Regions from separate parts of the Nocardioides sp. NPDC000445 genome, predicted to be linked through region 1. Evidence: riboswitches for the same ligand, from Rfam matches in the RefSeq annotation. Region 1 holds a riboswitch; the other holds the start of a gene.
The links. A riboswitch is a leader RNA that binds a small molecule or an ion and turns the genes downstream of it on or off. The one in region 1 is predicted to bind thiamine pyrophosphate.

Region 1 (11,115 bases):
ATCCGGCGCAACCGCATCGCGTAGGCGACGTTGTTCGCGACGCTGAGGTGCGAGAACAGCTGCCCGTCCTGGAACATCAGCGCGAAGCCACGCTTGTGCGTCGGCACCCCGCGCAGCGGGCGCCCGTCCCAGCTGATCTCCCCCGTCGCCGGCTCCAGTCCGGCCACGGCCCGCAGCAGCGTCGACTTCCCCGACCCCGACGGCCCGAGCAGCGCCAGCACCTCGCCGTCCGCCAGCTCCAGGCTGACGTCCGTGACGGCAGCCTTCCCGTCGTACGCCACCGACACCTCACGCAGCGACAGCATCGCAACCTCGATCCTGCCGAGGCGTCAACCCCGTCGGCCGAGGCGTCACGTACGTCGGCCGAGAGGGCACAGCCGTGACGTCTCGGCCGACGCGAGTGACGTCTCGGCCGACGGGGGTGACTTCTCGACGGTTCACAGTGCTCCGATCGAAGGGACGCGGAGACGCTCGACGAGGAGCATCACGACGGCGGTGGCGGCGGCGAGGACGCATGCGGCGGCGAGGGCCATGCCGTAGTTGTCCGAGCCCGGGCGGGACAGCAACCGGAGGATGACGACAGGGAGGGTGGGGCGCTCCTCGCGGACGAGGAAGGAGGTCGCGCCGAACTCCCCCAGCGACGCCGCGAAGGCGAACCCGGAGGAGGCGAGGAGCGGCTTCCAGATGGCGGGTACGTCCACGGTCATGACCGCGCGCAACGGCCCGGCCCCGAGTCCGGCGGCGGCCTGCCGGAGACGGTCGTCGACCGACCCCAGGACCGGCACCAACGTCCTCGCAACCAGGGGCAACGCGACCAGCGCCTGCGCCAGCGGCACCAGCCACGGCTCGTCGCGGAAGTCGAGCGGGTCCGACCCGAGAGTCAGGTAGAGCCCGAGCCCCAGCGTGACGGCGCTGACCCCGAGCGGCACCATGAACAGCCCGTCCAGGACGGAACGTACCCGCCGCTCGGCCACCGAACGGGACCGACGCGTCACCGCGAACGCCACCAGCAGCCCGAGGGTCAGTGCTACCAACGATGCCTGCACCGCGACCGCCAGCGAGGTCATCAGCGCGGTCGTGGCCGGCACCGGCAGCGGAGGGTCGAACCCGGGAGTCTGCAGGGCCGTGTAGTTCCGGAGACTCCACCGGTCATCGTCTCGCAGCGATCCGAGCAGCAGGGCGAGCAGCGGCCCGGCGACCAGCAGGACCAGCACCGACGTCGACAACAGGGCCGGGATGTCGCGCAGCGAGACCCGCCGCCGGCGTACGACGACCCGGGACTGCGCGGGATCCGGGACCGATCGCAGTCGGCCGGCCACGACCAGCAGCCCGATGACGACCACCAGCTGGAGAACCGACAGCACCGCGGCACCGGGAAGGTCGAACAGGGTGAAGGTCAGCTTGTAGATCTCGGTCTCGATGCTGTTGTAGCGCACCCCGCCGAGGGTGAGCACGATCCCGAACGCGGTCGCGCAGAAGAGGAAGACGACCGACGCCGCCGAGACGATCGCGGGACGCAGCGCCGGCAGGGTGATCGTCAACAGGACCCGAGAAGGCGAGGCGCCCAGCGCGGCAGCGGCCTCCCCGGGACGCGGGTCGAGCGACTCCCAGGCCGCCCCGACCGCCCGGATCACCACCGAGGCGTTGAAGAAGACCAGCCCGAGGATGATCGCGGTCGGCGTCCCGTCGAGCCCCAGCCCGGCCAACAGCCCGGCCTCGCCGATGAGCTCACGGAAGGCGACCCCGACGACGACGGTGGGGAGCACGAACGGCACCAGCAGCCCCGCCCGGATGAACCGCTGCATCGGAAAGCTCAGCCGATAGAGCGCGTACGCAGCCGGCAGCCCGAGCGCGACGCTCAGCACCGTCGCCAGCCCCGAGGACCACAGCGTGAACCAGAGCGCCCGCTGGATCTCCGGGCGCCCCACGATCCTGGACACGACCGACGGATCGAAGGATCCCTCGAAGAACAGGCCGCGCTGCACCATCCCGGTGACCGGCAGGACGAAGAAGACCGCCAGCACGGCCACCGGGAGAGCGGCGAGCGCGACCAGGGTCCCGATTCGCCGGATCACAGCACGACGGGTGGAGCTCACTGCGCGATCGTGTCACTCCAGGTCGCCAGCCACGCTTCCCGGTTCTCGTCGATCTCCTCGGGCTCGACGGAGAGCGGCGAGGTGGGCTGCTGGGCGAACTTCGCCCAGTCGGCGGGCAGCTCGACGCCGGAGGAGACGGGGAAGACGTACATGCTCTCCGGCAGTGCCCCCTGCACGCTGTCGGAGAGCATGAAGTCGATCAGCGCCTTGGCGCCCTCGGGGTGGTCGGCGCCCTCGAGCACGCCGGCGTACTCGACCTGTCGGAAGCAGGTGTCCAGCAGCGCCTTGGTCGTCGTCTTGCCGTCCTTGACGGTGAAGGCCGGCGAGGAGTCGTACGACACGACGATCGGTCGCGTCCCCTTGCCGCCGCCCTGGGTGAAGTCGGAGTAGTAGGCCTGGTCCCAGCCGTCGACGACCTTGGTGCCGTTGTCCATCAGCTTGCCCCAGTAGTCGGCCCAGCCGTCCTCGCCGTACTCGGCCACGGTCGCCAGCAGGAACGCCATGCCCGGCGTCGACGTCGCCGCGCCGGGGGTCACGAAGAGATCCTTGTACGCAGGCTCGGCCAGGTCGTCGAGCGTCTCCGGCGGCGTCAGCTTCTTGGCCGCGAACCACTCGGTGTCGATGTTGACGCACACGCTGCCGTTGTCGACCGGGGTGAGGAAGTGCTTCTCGTCGCCCGGGAGGTTGAACTCGTCGACCCCGGCCGGGACCGTCTCCGGCGTGTAGGCCTCCAGCGCGCCCTGGTCGATCGCGCGGCTGGCGAAGGTGTTGTCGACGCCGAAGACCGCGTCACCGTCGGGGTTGCCGGTGTCCATGGCGATCTTGGTGGTCAGCTCGCCACCGTCGCCCGCGTGCCGGATCTCGGCGGTGTAGCCGGTCTTTTCGGTGAACTCGGCCAGCACCTCCTTCGGCAGCGTGAAGCTGTCGTGGGTCAGCAGCACGACGGTCTTGTCGTCGGAGCCGCTCGAGGGCTCGGCGTCCGGCTCGGCAGGGCTGCCCCCGCACGCGGACAGCAGCAGAGCCGAGATAGCAGTGGCAGCGATGGCAGGCGTACGCATGCGCATTTCTGACTCCCTTCGCCGGTATCAACCGGAGCAGGTTCGGAGGGTCTGCGGCGCTGTTCGCCGCACTCTCAGGCCTCCCGGCCTCCCCTGTCTGTTCCCGGCAACACTACTGCTTGCCAGAATCGACCCATGACCGACGTCGCCATCTCGTCCTTCGACGACCTCTCCCCGACGACCGCGTACGCCCTGTGGCGGCTGCGCCAGGACGTCTTCATCGTCGAGCAGGACTGCCCGTACCCCGATCTGGACGGCCGCGACCTCGAGCCCGGAACGCGTCACGTGGTGCTGAGCGACGGCGGCCAGCTCGCCGGCACCGCCCGCATCCTCGACGACGGCGACGTGTGGCGGATCGGCCGCGTCGTCCTCGCCCCCTCCCACCGCGGGAAAGGCCTCTCCGACGTCATCATGAGAGCCGCCATCGAGGCCGTCCCCCACCGCGACATCGTCCTCGACGCTCAGACGCCGCTGGCCGGCTGGTACGCCAAGCTCGGGTTCGTCAAGGACGGCGAGGAGTTCCTCGAGGACGGCATCCCCCACACCCCGATGCGCCTCACCCGCTGACGGGGGCGAACAGCACGCTGGTCTCGGTCTCCTCACGAGTGGCCTGACCGCGGGCGGCCAACAGCTCGAGGTGGGCCTTGGTCTCCATGACCGCGAGGCCGGCGTTGAAGTAGTCGAGTTCGGCGAAGGCACGCTCGTGGCGGGTCCAGCCGAGGTCGTTGGCGACCTCGAGCGCAGAGCGCCTCCCTGCCTGCAGGGACGCCAGCGACTGGGCGAGGCGGGACTCGTGATGGGCCAGGAGCTCGTCGACGCGGGCGTGCGACGACGAGGCGACGGGGCCGTGGGCGGGGAGAAGGCGCAGGTCGGGGAGGGTGCGGACCTTGGTCAGCGACGCCATGAAGTCGCCCAGCGGGTCGATGACCGGCACCGGCTCGAACCCGATCGACGGCGTGATCGTGGGCAGCACGTGGTCGCCGGCGAACAGGACCGAGCCGGCCAGGTCGGCGTAGACGTAGTGGCCCTGGGTGTGACCAGGGGTGTGCACGGCATCGAGGTCGCGGCCGGCCACGTCGAGGCGTACGTCGCCTTCCAACCACCGAGAAGGCATCCGCCAGTGGGACAGATCGGGTGCCGGCGGCGGGTTGGCCGCCCACTTCGCGGCCAGCTCGTGCGCACCGGCGTGGGCGAGCAGCCGATCGGTCGAGACCCAGCCGTCGAGGTCGCCGTTGGTGAGCTCGAGGGTCGGCCGGTCGCCGGCGCCGAGCAGCACGTCCGCGCCGAACTCCTGACCGAGCACCGAGGCGAGCGTGTAGTGGTCACGGTGCACGTGGGTGACGAGGAAGCGCCGGATGTCACCGAACTCGAAGCCGAGCCTCTTCAGGCCGTTCTCCAGCGCAGAGCGGCCCTCGGTGATCGCCCAGCCGCCATCGACCAGCGAGAGCCCGTCGTCTCCCTCGAGGACGTAGATGTTGACCGCCTTGAGCCCGTCCATCGGCAGCGGCAGCGGGATCCGGTGTACGCCGTCGGCGACCGTCCACGCTCCCGGAGCGGACCAGTGCTCCCCCGAGTCAGGCGAGATGGCGGTGGCTGTCGACTGACTCATCGGTCTCCTTCGGGTCGACCTCTCCAGAGCCAGAGCAGACCCAGGATCGGCAACAGGGCGGGAACGAATCCGTATCCGCTCCCGAACTTCGACCATACCGAGTCGTCCGGGAACCAGGACGGCACGGCCAAGGACAGGACACCGACCACGATGACACCGGCCAGCTCGATCCACAGCATGATCTTCGCGAAGCCCGCCGACCCGTTGGCGGCTCGGCGGATCGCGAACCAGCCCGCGACGTACGTCGCCGCGGCCACCACCGAGAGCGAGTAGGCGATCGGGGCCTCGTCGAAGTCGGTGAAGACCTGCACCAGCGACCGGGCGCCCGCGGCGAGCACGAAGATCGCGTAGACGGTCAGCAGCACCAGGTGCGGACCGGAACGAGTCTTGGCAGGTGAGGTCGCGGTCACCGGACCATCATGACGCGTACGGCCACGACGCCCGTCGCCAGGGCCGCCGCCGCGATCACGCCCGAGGACCAGGTCGAGCGGTCCGTACGCATCGTCTGCAGCGCCAGCGGCATCAGGCACACCAGCGCGCCGAGGTAGCCCAGGAAGGTCGACAGCGACTCCGGCTTGCGTCCGCCCGACCAGGCCGCCAGCGCGCCGATCGCGAGCACGACCGCCAGGAGCTCCAGCATCCACGCCACCTGGTCCAGCCACTTCGGCCGGGGCGCCTTCAGCACCACGCCGAGCGCGGCCGCGATCGTCACGAACGCGGCATACCCGGCCACGATAAATCCGATCAGGGTCACGGCGTCCACGTGCCAATCTTCTCCAATGACCTCTGCCTCCCGTGGCCCAGCCCCCGATCCTGGGCTCGTCGCCCGTCTCCGCGCCGCCGGCTGCGTCTTCGCCGAGGACGAGGCCGCGCTGCTCGAGTCCGCCCCGGTCTCCGCCCAGGAGCGGGAGGAGATGGTCGTACGCCGCGTGGCCGGCGAGCCGCTGGAGCTCATCCTGGGCTGGGCAGAGTTCTGCGGGCTCCGGATCCGGGTCGCGCCGGGGGTGTTCGTGCCCCGGCAGCGCTCGGCGCTGATGGTGGACCTCGCCGTAGGGTCGGCCGGGCGAGGCGCGATCCGCAGGGTTCTCGACCTCGGCTGCGGGACCGGAGCGCTGGGCGCCGCCATCGCGGCACGTCTCCCGGACGCGGAGGTCTGGGCCACCGACATCGACCCGGCGGCAGTCGAGTGCGCTCGGCAGAATCTGCCCCCGAGCCAGGTGCTCCTCGGCGACCTCTACGACCCGCTCCCCCACGACCTCGAGCTCGACGTGATCGTGGCCAACGCCCCGTACGTGCCCAGCGACCAGATCCGCAACATGCCGCCCGAGGCGCGCGACCACGAGCACCACGTGGCCCTCGACGGCGGCGCGGACGGACTCGACGTGCAGCGCCGCGTGATCGAGCAGGCTCCGAAGCATCTGGCCCCCGGCGGCGTACTCGTCATCGAGTCCGGCCAGGAGCAGGCGCCGGTCACCGCGAGCCTGATGCGGGAGCAGGGGCTGGTCGCGGAGATCCATCACGACGAGGACCTCTACGCGACCGCGGTGACGGGGACGATGGCCTGAAAGACGATGGCCTGAAAAGCGAGGCGTCCCTCTGATTGCACACCACCCCCGCAGTGTGCATTCAGAGGGACCGCCACCTTGAAAGTTCGTCCACCCCCCACCGGCGGACGACCTTCTCGCCGGTGAAACGGGCCAGCCGCGGAACCATGACGCGAGTTGGGAAGAATTTTTTCGAGAATCCCGTCAGACTTCCGTCATGCAGGCTTACGGTCTGGCGCACCTGGTGCCGTTGTCCCTGCTCACAGCAGGGATCGTGGCCGTCGTCTGGCTGGGCAGGCGGCAGCGGGCCGACCCGGAGCCGTCGAGATTCTCACGAGGGTTCGCGCTCGCGATCCCGCTGACGACGATCCCGCTGCAGGCCCACGAATGGGTCACCGACTTCGATCTCTTCATCGATCTGCCGATCCACCTGTGCGACCTGGCGTGGGTCGCGGCGGCGTTCGCGCTGTGGACCCACCATCCCTACCCGATCGCGCTGACGTGCTTCTGGGGCCTCACGCTGACCACGCAAGGCGTCTTCACCCCGGACGTGATGGACTTCCCGGACGTCAGCTACTTCACCTTCTGGGGCCAGCACCTGATGATCGTGACCGCCGCGGTCTACCTGGTCTTCGGGCTCAAGCTGCTACCCCGGTGGCGCGACTACGGCTGGGCGGTCGCGACCACCGCGGCATGGGCCGCGGTGGCGTACGTCCTCAACCTCGCCCTCGACGCCAACTACGGCTACCTGCGCTACAAGCCGGAGTCGGGCTCGATGCTCGACCTGCTGGGGCCGTGGCCGGTCTACGTCCTCAACGAGATCCTGATCGTCGCCGGCGTGTGGGCGCTGGTCACGCTGGGACTGCGGATCTGGGCCCGTCAGGACGGGTCGACGAGGACGCCGGTGCGCTCGTAGTCGGCGAGAGCCGAGGCGTACGGCGCCAGGTCGATGCCCTTCTCGCTCACCCAGCCGTCGTCGTAGTAGGACGAGCGGTAGCGCTCCCCGGAGTCGCACAGCAGCGAGACGACGCTGCCCTCGGTGCCGGCCTCGGACATCTCGCGTACGACACCCAGCGATGCCCACACGTTGGTGCCCGTCGAGGGGCCGACCGAGCGGCCCATCCGGGCCGAGAGCCAGCGCATCGTCGCGATCGACGCCGCGTCGGGGACCTGGACCATGTCGTCGACGACCCCGCCGACGAAGGACGGCTCGACCCGCGGCCGGCCGATCCCCTCGATGCGCGACGGCATGCCGGTGGCGTAGTCGGAGGTGTCCGTCTCCCAGCCGCCGTAGAAGGCGGAGTTCTCCGGGTCGGCGACCATCAGCTTGGTGGGGTGACGGCGGTAGTGGAGGTAGCGGCCGATCGTCGCCGAGGTGCCGCCGGTGCCGGCCGAGACGACGATCCACGTCGGCACCGGGTGTCGCTCCTGCGACATCTGGTCGAAGATCGACTCGGCGATGTTGTTGTTGCCACGCCAGTCGGTCGCCCGCTCGGCGTAGGTGAACTGGTCCATGTAGTGGCCGCCGCACTCGCGGGCGAGGCGCTCGGCCTCGGCGTACATGTCGGGTGCGCGGTCGACGAAGTGGCAGCGGCCGCCGTGCCACTCGATCAGGCGCACCTTCTCCTCCGAGGTCGAGCGCGGCATGACCGCGACGAACGGCAGCCCGAGGAGCCCGGCGAAGTAGGCCTCCGAGACCGCGGTGGATCCCGAGGAGGCCTCGACCACCGTCGAGCCCTCGTGGAGCCAGCCGTTGCAGACCGCGTAGAGGAACAGCGACCGGGCGAGGCGGTGCTTCAGCGAGCCGGTGGGATGAACCGACTCGTCCTTCAGGTAGAGGTCGACACCGCTGCTCGCACCCTCGCGGACCGGGAGCGGAACGACGTGCAGATGGGTGTCGGCCGAGCGCTGCGCGTCGGCCTCGACGCGGCGTACGGCTTCGTCGATCCAGGCGCGATGAGAGTCAGAGAGGCGAGGCACCGGCCGAGCGTAACTCCACCCTGATCTGTCCCCAGCATGTGCGGTGAGCCACAATGACAGACCGAAACACGATCGGGTCCGGGCAGTGAAGTTGCCCACAAGTTAGACCGATCTAAGGACCCCGATTAACCATTGCGGCCCCAAAAGCGAGACAAAAGACCTGTGGACGAACCTCTTGACGTAGTGCTGATCGGCGGCGGCATCATGAGCGCCACCCTGGGCGTGCTCCTCCAGGAGCTCGAGCCCAGCTGGTCCATCAAGCTGATCGAGCGGCTCGACTCAACCGCCGCCGAGTCCTCCGGCCCATGGAACAACGCCGGCACCGGTCACTCCGCGCTGTGCGAGCTCAACTACAGCCCGCAGAACGCCGACGGCTCGGTCGACATCTCCAAGGCGATCAACGTCAACGAGCAGTTCCAGCTCTCCCGTCAGCTGTGGTCCTTCCTGGTCGAGAACGGCCGCATCCCGAACCCGGACAAGTTCATCCACACCGTGCCGCACATGTCCTTCGTGTGGGGCGCCGAGAACGTCGACTACCTCCGCAAGCGCTACGAGGCGCTCTCGGTCCACCCGCTCTTCAGCGGGATGGAGTTCAGCGAGGACCCCGAGGTCATCAAGGGCTGGGCGCCGCTGCTGCTCGAGGGCCGCTCGGCCAAGGCGCTCGCCGACGAGCCGATCGCGGCCACCTGGACCAACGCCGGCACCGACGTCGACTTCGGCTCGCTCACCTCGATCCTGACCCGCACCCTGGTGGACAAGGGCGCCGACCTGGAGACGGGCTCCGAGGTCACCGACCTGCACCAGACCATGGACGGCTTCTGGCACGTCTACGGCCGCAACGAGACCGGGAAGTACCACCTGCGTTCCCGCTTCGTCTTCGTCGGCGCCGGCGGCTACGCGCTTCCGCTGCTGCAGAAGGCCGCGATCCGGGAGATCCGTGGCTTCGGCGGCTTCCCCGTCTCGGGTGAGTTCCTGCGTACGTCCAAGCCGGAGCTCGTCGCCCAGCACCGCGCCAAGGCCTACGGCAAGGCCGCCGTCGGTGCTCCGCCGATGTCGGTGCCCCACCTCGACACGCGTTATGTCGAGGGCAAGACGCACCTGATGTTCGGTCCGTACGCCGGGTGGAGCCCCCGCTTCCTCAAGACCGGATCGCTCACCGACCTGTTCCTCTCGGTGCGGCCCCACAACCTGCTGCCGATGCTGCGGGCCGGGCTGACCAACATGGATCTCACCGTCTACCTGGTCAAGGAGCTGCTGCGCTCGCCGCGCAAGAAGTTCGACGACCTCCTCGACTTCTTCCCCGCCGCCGACCGCAAGGACTGGGACCGGGTCATCGCCGGCCAGCGGGTGCAGGTCATCCGCCCCGACGGCGTACTCCAGTTCGGCACCGAGGTCATCACCGCCGAGGACGGCACCATCGCCGGCCTGCTCGGCGCCTCCCCGGGAGCCTCGACCGCCCCGGCGATCATGCTCAACGTCCTGCGCCGCTGCTTCCCCGACCGTTGGGACGGCTGGCAGCCCCAGCTCAAGACGATGATCCCGGCCACCGGTCCGGAGCTCAGCGCCGACCCCGAGCTCGCCGCCGAGACCTTCGCGCGCACCGACCGCCAACTCCACCTCGGCTGACCGACCCCAGCCGAAGCGTCACCCGCGTCGGCCGAAGCGTCACTACGGTCGGCCGAGGCGTCAGCACCATGCCCGCTCGGCCGACGTAAGTGACGTCTCGGCCGACGGGAGCGACTACTCGGCGGTGAGGTGGGCGGCTACTGCCGCTGCTTGGCCCCGGATCTCGGGGATGGCGGTGGCCTCGTAGAGCGCGCCCTTGCAGGGCGGGCCGACGGTCAGAAGATTGGGTACGACGCTGCCGTCTGCTCCGATGACGTGGCCGTCCTCGGTGACGTCGATGCCGAGGCGCAGCGGGTCAGGGGCGATCAGGCCGCGCTTCTGGAGCGCGAGCAGGAGCGGGTTGTCGGTGCGGGTGATGTCGGGTGAGGGGCCGGTGCAGTTGATCGCCGCGGTGACCTCGCGGTCGCCGTCGGCCAGGGAGACGACCGGCCGCTCGGCAGAGGTCCGGCAGCCGAGCACTCCGCCGCCGAGGATCTCCAGGCGTCCCTCGGCCCGGTAGGCGTCGAGGAGGGCGGCGATGCGCGGGGCCATGCGGTGCCGACGTACCTCCCACTCGCGAGCGTAGACCTCGCGGAAGCGACGGCGCTCCGGCTCGGGCAGGCGGCGCCAGATCGACTGGGTCGGGCCGCGGAGGCCGTCGATGACGGCACGCCAGTCGACGCCGAGACCGGCCGCGTGCTCGATCTGCTCGCGTACGAGCGAGGCGATGCCGTCGGCGGTCAGCGGGCCGTCGGGGATCGGGGTCACCCAGGAGGTGAACTGGTCGTCGACGTGGGGGTTGGGGACCAGGCCGTGCCGGCTCACCATGATCACCCGGCGCTCCGGGGAGTCGTCGAGGAGCGTGACGGTGGTGTCGACGGCGGTCAGGCCGGTGCCGACGACGAGTACGGTCGCGTCGACGGGCAGGGCGCTGATCCGGGCCACGTCCCAGGGGTCCGACAGGTTCCAGGGCGCCTCGGGCAGTCCGGCCAGCGGCTGGGGTGGCGGGTTGCCGTAGGCGAGGACGACGGCGTCGGCGACATGTCCTTCGTCGTCGCCGGTCAGCACCCGGAAACCGGCGCCGACCGGCTCGACGTCGATGACCGTCTCGCCGACCGTCTCCAGCGTGCCGGTACCGGCCTCCGCCGCGTGAGCGAGCCGGTCGCGCAGATAGCGCGCGTAGTCGCGCCGGGGCAGGAAGTCGATCGGGCCGAGCTCGATGC
Region 2 (11,115 bases), on a different contig from region 1:
CGCGATGGCCGCCACCATGGGGATGAGCGCGGCGGACTTCGCCGCCCGGCAGGCTCCGTTCCTCGCCGCCATGACCGAGGAGCTCGCCGGCTACGCGACGGTCATCGACGGCGGCGACTACTCCGTCCCTGGCCAGCAGAGCCTGGAGTTCTCCGACCTCTCGCACATCGTGCGAGCCAGCGAGGAGGAGGGGGTCGACCCCTCCCCCATCGCTGCCGTCCAGGCACTGATCAGCGAACAGATCGCTGCAGGGCACGGCTCGGAGGGACTCGCGAGGGTCTACGAGAGCCTGCGGTCGGACTCGTAGCCGGCGGATCAGTCGGCGAGCGGGAGGTAGACCCGGCTCCCTGCGGCCGCGAACTCCTTCGACTTCTCCAGCATCCCGGCCTCGATCTCCTCGGGGGACGCGCCGTTCTCGCCGCCGAAGCGGTCGCGTACGTCCTGGCTGATCTTCATCGAGCAGAACTTCGGGCCGCACATGGAGCAGAAGTGGGCGGTCTTGGCGTTCTCGGCCGGCAGGGTCTCGTCGTGGAAGCTCTCCGCGGTGACGGGGTCCAGCGAGAGGGCGAACTGGTCACGCCAGCGGAACTCGAAGCGAGCCCTGGAGAGCGCGTCGTCGTGGTCGCGGGCGCCGGGGTGGCCCTTGGCGATGTCGGCGGCGTGGGCGGCGAGCTTGTAGGTGATCACGCCCGTCTTCACGTCGTCCCGGTCCGGCAGGCCGAGGTGCTCCTTGGGGGTGACGTAGCAGAGCATCGCGGTGCCGTGCATCGCGATCGTGGCCGCGCCGATGGCGCTCGTGATGTGGTCGTAGCCGGGCGCGATGTCGGTGGCGAGCGGCCCCAGCGTGTAGAACGGCGCGCCGTGGCACCACTCCTGCTGGAGTCGTACGTTCTCCTCCACGAGGTTGAGCGGGACGTGCCCGGGGCCCTCGACCATGACCTGTACGTCGTGCTCCCAGGCCCTCTCGGTGAGCTCGGCCAGCGTCCGCAGCTCGCTGAGCTGGGCCTCGTCGTTGGCGTCGGCGGTGGAGCCCGGGCGGAGCCCGTCGCCGAGCGAGAAGGCGACGTCGTACTGCTTGAAGATCTCGCAGAGCTCGTCGAAGTGGGTGTAGAGGAAGCTCTCCTGGTGGTGCGCGAGACACCAGCCGGCCATGATCGAGCCGCCTCGGGACACGATGCCGGTGACGCGGTTGGCGGTGAGCGGCACGTAGCGCAGGAGTACGCCGGCGTGGATCGTCATGTAGTCGACACCCTGCTCTGCCTGCTCGATGACGGTGTCCCGGAACACCTCCCACGTCAGCTTGTCCGCCTCGCCGTTGACCTTCTCCAGGGCCTGGTAGATCGGCACGGTGCCGATCGGGACGGGTGAGTTGCGCAGGATCCACTCGCGGGTGGTGTGGATGTCGTCGCCGGTGCTCAGGTCCATCACCGTGTCCGCTCCCCAGGTGATCGCGTGGGTGAGCTTGTCGACCTCCTCCGCGATGCTGCTGGTGACCGCGGAGTTGCCGATGTTGGCGTTGATCTTCACCAGGAAGCGCTTCCCGATGATCATCGGCTCGGACTCGGGGTGGTTGACGTTGTTCGGGATGATCGCCCGGCCCGCCGCCACCTCCTCGCGGACCAGCTCGGGGTCGCAGCTCTCGCGCACCGCGACGTAGGCCATCTCCTTGGTGATGATGCCCTTTCTTGCGTAGTGCATCTGGGTGACGTTCTCGCCCCTGCGCGGCTGGCGGCGCTCGCCCTGCCACTCCTGGCGGGCCTCGCCGCGACGTACGGCTGCTCTGCCGTTGTCCACCAGCTCGGTCCGCCGGCCCTCGTAGGTCTCGGTGTCGCCTCGTTCGAGGATCCACTCGTCGCGACGCGGCGGGAGACCCTGCTCCGGCTGCGAGCCGGGGCCCTCGGTGCAGTAGCGGTCGAAGGTCTCGCCGTTGGTGAGCGCGACCCGGGTCACCGGGACCTTCAGGTCGCCGATCTCGAGGCGGGTGTGGGCGGGGTGGACGGTCATGCGATCTCCTTGGTGTGAGCGATCGGTCCTCGGCCACGGCCGAGGGTCCAGTGCTGGCTTGTGGTGAGCTGTCGGGTGACGTACGCGGCGGCCTGCTCCGCCGCTTCGCGCAGCGGGGCGCCGTGGGCGAGGTGGGCGGCCAGGGCCGAGCTGTAGGTGCAGCCGGTGCCGTGGTCGTTCTTCGTCGGGACGGCGGGATGGGTGAGCGGGACAGGGGGTCTCCCCGGCTCTGCGAGCCAGTCGGTGCATGTGCCGGTGGCTTCCGGGTCGCCGCCGGTGACGATCACCGCCGACCTCACGCTTGCCAGCTCCGCGGCGATCTCCTCGGGCGATCCGTCGTGACCGGCCAGGGCCCGGGCCTCGTCGAGGTTGGGGGTGACGACGGTGGCGACGGGGAGCAGGTGGTCGAGGTAGGCGCGACGTACGTCCTCACCGCCGAGCACCGCGCCGGAGGTGGCCACCAGGACGGGGTCGACGACGAGCGGCCGGCCGGCGCAGAGCCGCGCGACGAGCGCGACCGCCTCGGCGCTGCCGAGCATGCCGGTCTTGACCGCCGCGACGGGAAGGTCGTCGAAGACGGCGCGGAGCTGGGCCTCGACGGTGGCGACCGGGATGGCGTGGATGTCGCTGACCCCGGTCGTGTCCTGGGCGGTGACGGCGGTGATCACGCAGGCTCCATGGACCCCGAGCGCGGCGAAGGTGGCCAGGTCGGCGGCCGTACCCGCCGCTCCCCCGGAGTCGGTGCCCGCGATGGTGAGCGCGACCGGTGGGTTCATGACGCCACCGCCGTCGTGCCGAGGGCCGCCAGCAGGTCGCGTACGACCTCGGCCGGCTCCTCCGCGCGCATCACCGCGCCCATCACGGCCACCCCGTGGGCCCCGGCCGCCACCGCCGCCGCGGCGTTGTCCGGGGTGATCCCGCCCAGCGCGTACGTCGGCAGGGGCAGGCCGCCGAACGCGGCCGGCCCCAGCGGCGGCCCGTAGCCGGGCTTGGACTCGGTCAGCGCGTACGGGCTCAGCATCGCGTAGTCGAACCCCTCCGCAGCGGCGGTGGCGACATCGGTGATGCTGTGGCAGCTCCGGCCGCGGTGTAACACGCTGTGACACCGACTACAGCTCGCGGAGGCGGGCAGGTGCAGGCCCTCCGCGGCAGGGAGCGGGGTGTGGGCGGCGATGACGTTCAGGCCGAGTCCGGCGAGCAGCTCGGCCAGCTTGGCCCGATGCTCCAGCGGCTCGTCGAGCTCCCGGAGCACGACGTGGGTCAGGCCCGCCTCGGCGCACGCTGCCATCGTCGCGAACAGGCTGCGGCCGAGCGGCAGCTGGGAGCGGTCGGTGAGGACGAGCAGTCGCGGCAACACGGTCATGCGATCCGGCCCTCCATCGGAGACGACGCCCGGGCGACCGCCTGCCGCGGGATCCGGCCGGCGGCGCGGGCGGTGTGCCCGGCCTCGACCGCCAGGCGCAGCGCGCGAGCCATGCCGACCGGGTCGTCGGCGCGGGTCACCGCGGTGGCGGCGAGGACCGCTGAGCAGCCGAGCTCCATCGCCAGGGCCGCGTCCGAGGCCGTCCCGACCCCGGCGTCGAGCACGACGGGCACGGACACCGCGGCGACGACCGCCTCGATCGCGTACGGGTTCAGCAGCCCGAGCCCCGACCCGATCGGCGAGCCGAGCGGCATCACCGCCGCGCAGCCCACGTCCTCGAGCCGGCGGGCGAGAACGGGGTCGTCGGTGGCGTACGGAAGGACCGTGAAGCCCTTGCGCACCAGCTGCTCGGCGGCCTCGACGAGCTCGACGGCATCGGGCATCAGCGAGGTCTCGTCGCCGATCACCTCCAGCTTGACCCAGTCCGTCTCCAGCGCCTCGCGGGCGAGCTCGGCGGTCAGCACCGCCTCGCGTGCCGAGAGGCAGCCCGCGGTGTTGGGCAGGATCGGAACCTCCGCCGCGCGCAACGTCTCCAGCAGTCCGCCGGAGGCCGTCGAGGACGTACGCCGCATCGAGACGGTCACGAGCCCCGGCTCGGCGGCGGCGATGACGTCGGGGAGCAGGGCCAGGTTGGGCAGGCCGCCGGTGCCGAGGAAGAGGCGTGAGGAGAGCTCACGCCCAGCGATCTTGAGCCCGTTCTCGGGGATGCCGCTCATCCGCCCTGCACCGCCGTCACGATCTCGACGACATGTCCGTCCTGGAGCGGCCATCGCGCCCAGTCGTCGCGCGGCACGATCTCCTCGTCCACGGCGACGGCGATGCCGCTCGGCCGCCGGTCGCCGGTACGTGCCTCGAGCAGGTCGGCAACGGTGCCGCTGACCTCCATCGGCTCGCTGTTCACGGTGATCTTCATCCGTCCTCCTTCATCCGGAACCGACGCGGATCGACCGCGGGCTCCACTGACCCTGTCTCGATGTGGTCGGCCACCAGCTGTGCGATGAGCGGAGCCAGCAGGACACCGTTGCGGTAGGCGCCCGCGGCGAGCACGACTCCCGGCTCGTGGGTCGGGCCGACCAGCGGGAGGTTGTCGGCGGTGCCCGGGCGGTCGCGAGAGGTCGCCTCCACGACGCTCGCGCGGTCCAGCGCCGGCACCACCCGGCGGGCGGAGTCGAGCAGCCGCCACACGCCTTCGACGGTCGGCAGCAGCGGACCGTCGCGCTCCTCGGTGGTGGCCCCGATGACCACCTCGTCGCTGTCGATGCGCGGCACCACGTAGATCTGCTCGCCGTGCGCCCAGGCCCGCACCGTCCGCTCCACCGGCTCCTGCGTCCGCACCCGCACGACGTCTCCGCGCATCGGGCGGATCAGGGAGGAGTACGGATCGGGAAGCTGCGCGCCGGTCGCGATGACGGTGACCGTGTTGGTCATCTCGACAAGCTCGATACAACGCTCGACACGCTCGCTGGCGCTCGCGGCTCGACCAGCGGATTCGTCGGTTGAGCCGCCGGAGCCGCTAGGCGGAGGCGTGTCGAAACCAACACGGTCCCCGACCCGTTCGAGCAGCGCGCAGACGACCGCACGCGGGTCGACCGAGTGGTCCTCGGCGAGGAAGGCCCCACCGGCGACGCGGCCGAGTCCGGGCTCACGGGCCAGCAGCTCGCGGCGTAGGAGTCGCTCGTAGGAGACCCCGGCGAGGTCGAGCACCGAGAGCTGCCGCTCGACCTGCTGGACGTCCCCGGCGTCGAGGCCGACCAGCAGCGTCCCGCGGGTGTGCACGGGCACCCCGAGCCTGGCGGCGAACCCGGGCCAGAGTGCCAGCGACGACAGGCACAGGCGGGTCAACGACTCCTCGCCGTACCAGGCCTCACCGGCCGGGCTGAGCATGCCGGCCGCGGCGTACGACGCCCCCGAGCCCGGTGCGGGATCGACCACGGTGACGTCGTGCCCGCGCCTGATCAGCTCGTCGGCCACGGACAGCCCGACGATCCCGGCACCGAGGATCCGTACCCGCATCAGCCGACGGCTTCCACGAGCTCCTTCGCGGCCTGAAGTGGGTCGGGTTGTCGCCAGAGTCCGCCGATCACGGCGACTCCGTGGGCTCCGGCGGCGCGCACGGGGCCGGCAGACGCCGCCGAGATCCCGCCGATCGCGATCAGCGGCAGCACGCCGGCGGCATCGGTGACGGCGGAGACGCCGAGCGGGTCGGGGAGCCCGGCCTTGGAGGTGGTGGCGAAGACCGGCCCGAACCCGGCGTAGTCCGCGCCCGCGGCGGCAGCCGCCTCGACCGCGGCCCGGTCCCGGCAGGTCGCGCCGATGATCAGCCCCGGAGCGACCGCGTCGGCGATCCGCCGGGCGTCGGCCAACGGCAGATCGGACGCGCCGAGATGGACGCCGTCAGCACCGGCGGCGAGCGCGACATCGAGCCGGTCGTCGACGACGACGCGCGCCTCGTACGCCGCGACGAGCTCGATGACGGACGCGGTGAGAACCACCAGCTCCCGTGTGGTCGCGCCCTTGTCGCGTACCTGGAAGCCGTCGACTCCTGCTGCGGCGAGCGCAGGCAGGAGCGTCAGGTCGTCGGTCGTGGACACGAGGCAGAAGAGCCGCGGGAGAGCAGGCAACACGTCAGGTCACTTCCTTCGCCGGCATGATCCGGATCAGGTACTACGGTCGGAGCGGCTCCAGCTCCCTCTCAGCCCGCTGCCGCGGACTCCCGTGTGGGTTGGGTCTCGATCACTGTAACGGAATCGTGGGCACCCGACGCAAGGGGTTCACCCGATCGTGGACGGCTGACCTCCGCGCTGTGCGAGCGGCTTGAGCTCACAGGCCTCCGCGAAGCCGTCGGACTCGATACCCAGGGCGATGTTGGTGCGGGTCGAGAAGTTGGCGAACCCGATGACCGCGGTCAGCTCGATCACCGCCGCCTCGCCGAGCTGCGCGACCAGGCCCGACACCATCTCGTCGGTGACGGTCGGCTCCGCCTCGCTCATCGCCTCGGCGTACGCCATCACGTCCCGCTCCAGCGGCGTGAAGACATCGGACTCACGCCAGCGCGGCACCTCCCGGGCCTTGTCCATGTCGAGACCGCGGTTGTGCGCCTCGAAGTAGTTGTAGTCCAGGCACCAGCTGCACCCCACGGCCGAGGCGACGGCCATGTGGGCGAAGGACTTCAGCTGCTCGTCGCAGGCGTCCCACTTCTTCACCTTGGAGCCGAGGCCGGACATGCCCATCAGCACCTCCTGGTTGTGCCAGTAGACGCCGACCGAGGACGGCACCTGACCGAGCATCTTCTTGGCGAACCGCTTGATCAGCATCCCCTTGAAGCCGGTGATCTCCGCGGGCGCGATGCGGGTGGCAGTCATTTCTCCTCCTGGTTCTCGGCCCCGCTCTCCGGGGCGCTCGACATCTAGACGGCGGACGCGCGCGATCTGTGACATCCCCGGCGGCGTACGATTCACTTCCGTGGCTGACGTTGAGTTCCGGTACTCCGACCTCCTCCCGACTTCTCATGACGAGACTCCTTATCGGTTGATCACGTCAGAGGGGGTGGAAGAGATCGAGGTCGACGGGCGCAAGTTCCTCAAGGTCGACCCCGAGGCGATCCGCCGGCTGACCGCCGAGGCGATGAAGGACATCAACCAGTACCTCCGCCCGGCCCACCTCAAGCAGCTGCGGAAGATCATCGACGACCCCGAGGCCTCCGGGAACGACCGCTTCGTCGCGCTCGACCTGCTCAAGAACGTCAACATCTCCGCCGGCGGCATCCTGCCGATGTGCCAGGACACCGGCACCGCGATCGTGATGGGCAAGAAGTCCGAGGGTGTGCTGACCGGCGCCGACGACGCCGAGACCGTCAGCCGCGGTGTCTTCGACGCCTACACCAAGCTCAACCTGCGCTACTCCCAGCTCGCGCCGCTGACCACGTACGAGGAGAAGAACACCGGATCCAACCTGCCGGCGCAGGTCGAGATCTACTCGACCACCGAGGGCGAGAACGGCCCGGAGTACAAGTTCCTCTTCATGGCCAAGGGCGGCGGCTCGGCCAACAAGTCGTTCCTGTTCCAGGAGACCAAGGCGATCCTCAACCCCGACCGGATCCTGACCTTCCTCGACGAGAAGATCCGCTCGCTCGGCACCGCCGCCTGCCCGCCGTACCACCTCGCCGTCGTGATCGGCGGAACGTCGGCGGAGTTCGCGCTCAAGACCGCGAAGTACGCGAGTGCCCACTACCTCGACAACCTCCCGACCGAGGGCTCGATGAGCGCCCACGGCTTCCGTGACACCGACCTGGAGGAGAAGGTCTTCGAGCTCACCCAGTCCTTCGGGATCGGCGCCCAGTTCGGTGGCAAGTACTTCTGCCATGACGTACGCGTCGTCCGGCTCCCCCGCCACGGCGCCTCCTGCCCCGTGGCGATCGCGGTCTCCTGCTCCGCCGACCGCCAGGCGCTGGGCAAGATCACCCGCGACGGCGTGTTCCTCGAGCAGCTCGAGACCGACCCGGCGCAGTACATGCCCGACGCCGGCATGGCCGAGGAGATCTCGGCCGGCGAGGTCGTGGACATCGACCTGAACCAGCCGATGTCGGAGATCCTGGCGACGCTGTCGCAGCACCCGGTCAAGACCCGCCTGTCGCTGTCCGGCCCGATGGTCGTGGCCCGCGACATCGCGCACGCCAAGATCAAGGAGCGCCTCGACGCCGGCGAGGAGATGCCGGACTACCTGAAGAACCACCCGGTCTACTACGCCGGGCCCGCCAAGACGCCCGAGGGCATGGCGAGCGGATCCTTCGGGCCGACCACCGCCGGCCGGATGGACTCCTATGTCGAGCAGTTCCAGGCTGCCGGCGGCTCGATGGTCATGCTGGCCAAGGGCAACCGCTCCAAGGTCGTCGCCGAGGCCTGCGGGACCTACGGCGGCTTCTACCTCGGCTCCATCGGCGGTCCCGCCGCGCGGCTGGCTCAGGACTGCATCAAGTCGGTCGAGGTGCTCGAGTACCCCGAGCTCGGCATGGAGGCGGTCTGGAAGATCGAGGTCGAGAACTTCCCGGCCTTCATCGTCGTCGACGGCGAGGGCAACGACTTCTTCACCGACCCCTCCGGCACCACCACGGTGCCGCTGACCGGGATCCGGGTGCGCTCCAAGGAGCGCTGAGCGGGCGCCCACCCAATTCGCTGTCGCACTTCGTCTATCGGTCGTAGTATTCCTGCTATGCACGATAGCGAGAGCACAACAGCGCTCACCGACCTCGCGCTCGACGTACGCGACCTGCGGGTGCGCTACGGCAGCAACGAGGTGCTCAAGGGCGTGACCTTCTCCGCCCGTCGCGGCGAGGTCGTCGCCCTGCTCGGCCCCAACGGCGCCGGCAAGACCACGACCATCGAGGTCCTCGAAGGATTCCGGATGCCGGCCTCGGGCGACGTCTCGGTGCTGGGCTCCGACCCGGCACGGGGCGACGAGCGGTGGCGTGCGCGGGTCGGCGTGGTGCTCCAGTCATGGCGGGACCACAGCCGCTGGCGGGTGCGCGACCTGCTCGACTACCACGCGCGGTTCTACGCGCCGTACGCCACCGCTGAGGTCCCTCGCCCGTGGGACGTCGACGAACTGCTCGCCGTCGTCGGCCTCACCGCCCACGCAGACCAGAGGGTGATGCGGCTCTCCGGCGGCCAGCGCCGCCGGGTCGACGTCGCGATCGGCATCGTCGGCCGTCCCGAGCTGGTGTTCCTCGACGAGCCGACGGCCGGCTTCGACCCGCACGCGCGACGAGAGTTCCACGAACTTGTGCACCGGCTCTCCGACTTCGAGAACACGACCGTGCTGCTGACCACCCACGACCTGGCCGAGGCGGAGAAGCTCGCCGACCGGATCCTCGTGCTCGACCGCGGCACGATCATCGCCGACGGCAGTCCCGACAAGCTGGCCCTCGACCTCGCGACCAAGGCGGAGGTCCGCTGGACCGCCGGAGGCGACCGGCACGTGCACGCGGTCGAGGACCGCGACCCGACCGAGTTCGTACGCCGCCTGCTCGCGACCGAGCCCGACGTGACCGAGCTCGAGGTGAAACGGGCCAATCTCGAGGACACCTACCTCGCGCTCGTCCAGCGGGTCGAGAGCGGCCGGGCCGATGACCACGAGAAGCTGGAGGCGCTCTCATGATCACCACCGGGACCACAGGCACGCGCGGCGTCGCCGTACGCGCCGGGCTGCACCGCGGCTGGCTGGAGACCAAGTACTCGCTGACCGACGTCGGGGACATCTTCTGGATGCTCCTGTTCCCGGTCAGCTTCACGGTGACGCTGCTTTTCATGCGCGGCAACACCGTGCCCGGCACCGACCTCGCCCTGGGTGCGATGGTGCTGCCGAGCCTGATCGGGATGTCGATCGCCTTCGGCGGCCTCGCGGGCCCGGCGATGCAGATCGCCACCGACCGTGAGGACGGCACGCTGCTGCGGGCCAAAGCGACGCCCGACGGGATGCTCGGCTATCTGATCGGCAAGATCTGGTTCTTCGGGCTGACCACGCTGGCCAGCCTGGTGCTGCTCGCGATTCCCGCGATGACGGTGATCGGCGACCTCCGGATCGACGGCCGCACGGCGCTGCTGCTCCCGGTCATCTTCGTCGTCGGCATGGTCGCGACCGTTCCGATCGGGTCGGCGCTCGGCTCGATCTTCAAGTCGAGCGCCCAGTCGATGCTGATCATGCTGGCCTCGATGCTGTTGATCGCGATCTCCGGCATCTTCTACCCGATCACCGCGATGCCCACCTGGCTGCAGTGGGTCGGGCAGATCTTCCCCTTCTACTGGCTCGGGCTCGGCACGCGGTCCGCGATGATGCCTGCCGGGGCGGAGGCCGCGGAGATCGGAGACTCCTGGCGTACGGTCGAGATGTTCGCCGTCCTCGGCGTCTGGGCCGTCATCGGACTCGTGCTGGCACCGATCGTGCTCCGCCGGATGGCTCGCCGCCAGACCGGCTCCGCGATCGCGGCGGCGCGCGACAAGGTCATGTCCAGGGGCTACTGACCTGTGGCCAACGAATCGGACACCGTCTACAACCGGATCGCGATGCTACGCGCCGAGCGCGGCATCTCGCGCCGGGAGCTCGCCGACGCCCTCGGCGTCCACTACCAGACCGTGGGCTACCTGGAGCGGGGCGAATACAGCCCCTCGTTGCATCTTGCTCTGCGGATCGCCGCCTACTTCGACGTCGCCGTCGACGTCGTCTTCGCCATCGAGCCGTTCAAGCGTCTCGGCGACTGATCCCGTTCCTTCCGGAGCAGGCGAAGACCGGACCTCCGCCGACGTCGAGCCCCAGCGATGCGGGGCGACCGGCTAGGTTGATGGGCGCCGATCCCCGAGGACGAGGAGACCCCCATGCAGTGCCCCATCGACGGTGCCACCCTGGTGATGAGCGAGCGCCAAGGCATCGAGATCGACTACTGCCCGCAGTGCCGTGGTGTGTGGCTGGACCGCGGCGAGATCGACAAGATCATCGAGCGGTCCGTCGGTGCCCCGCAGCCCGGCAGCTACCAGCAGCCCCGCCAGGAGCAGAAGCGCGACGAGCGACGCTATGAGAAGCGGGAGTACGAGCGGCGCGACTATGACGATGACGACCGCCGCCACGACAACCGCCGCGGTCACCACCGCGAGTCCTGGTTGGGTGACCTCTTCGGCTGATCCTGCCGGGCGCCGCGT

Region 2: another riboswitch for thiamine pyrophosphate. It lies ahead of thiE (thiamine phosphate synthase); the one in region 1 lies ahead of ABT304_RS05415 (thiamine ABC transporter substrate-binding protein).

Annotation. Positions count from the first base shown of each region.
Region 1 is NZ_JBEPDH010000003.1:181,601-192,715, forward strand. It holds gene ABT304_RS05405 (ABC transporter ATP-binding protein) at 1-305, opposite strand, end outside; gene ABT304_RS05410 (ABC transporter permease) at 438-2,096, opposite strand; gene ABT304_RS05415 (thiamine ABC transporter substrate-binding protein) at 2,093-3,154, opposite strand; TPP riboswitch at 3,151-3,259, opposite strand; gene ABT304_RS05420 (GNAT family N-acetyltransferase) at 3,290-3,721, shown strand; gene ABT304_RS05425 (MBL fold metallo-hydrolase) at 3,711-4,763, opposite strand; gene ABT304_RS05430 (hypothetical protein) at 4,760-5,173, opposite strand; gene ABT304_RS05435 (hypothetical protein) at 5,170-5,526, opposite strand; gene ABT304_RS05440 (putative protein N(5)-glutamine methyltransferase) at 5,543-6,328, shown strand; gene ABT304_RS05445 (YwaF family protein) at 6,525-7,223, shown strand; gene cds1 (L-cysteine desulfhydrase Cds1) at 7,187-8,287, opposite strand; gene ABT304_RS05455 (malate:quinone oxidoreductase) at 8,450-9,913, shown strand; gene ABT304_RS05460 (FAD/NAD(P)-binding protein) at 10,028-11,115, opposite strand, start outside.
Region 2 is NZ_JBEPDH010000005.1:290,024-301,138, reverse strand. It holds gene ABT304_RS09285 (NAD(P)-dependent oxidoreductase) at 1-307, shown strand, start outside; gene thiC (phosphomethylpyrimidine synthase ThiC) at 316-2,004, opposite strand; gene thiD (bifunctional hydroxymethylpyrimidine kinase/phosphomethylpyrimidine kinase) at 2,001-2,780, opposite strand; gene ABT304_RS09270 (thiamine phosphate synthase) at 2,777-3,367, opposite strand; gene ABT304_RS09265 (thiazole synthase) at 3,364-4,143, opposite strand; gene thiS (sulfur carrier protein ThiS) at 4,140-4,340, opposite strand; gene ABT304_RS09255 (FAD-dependent oxidoreductase) at 4,337-5,440, opposite strand; gene thiE (thiamine phosphate synthase) at 5,440-6,051, opposite strand; TPP riboswitch at 6,045-6,154, opposite strand; gene ABT304_RS09245 (carboxymuconolactone decarboxylase family protein) at 6,199-6,789, opposite strand; gene ABT304_RS09240 (fumarate hydratase) at 6,890-8,578, shown strand; gene ABT304_RS09235 (ABC transporter ATP-binding protein) at 8,636-9,580, shown strand; gene ABT304_RS09230 (ABC transporter permease) at 9,577-10,443, shown strand; gene ABT304_RS09225 (helix-turn-helix transcriptional regulator) at 10,447-10,680, shown strand; gene ABT304_RS09220 (TFIIB-type zinc ribbon-containing protein) at 10,795-11,097, shown strand.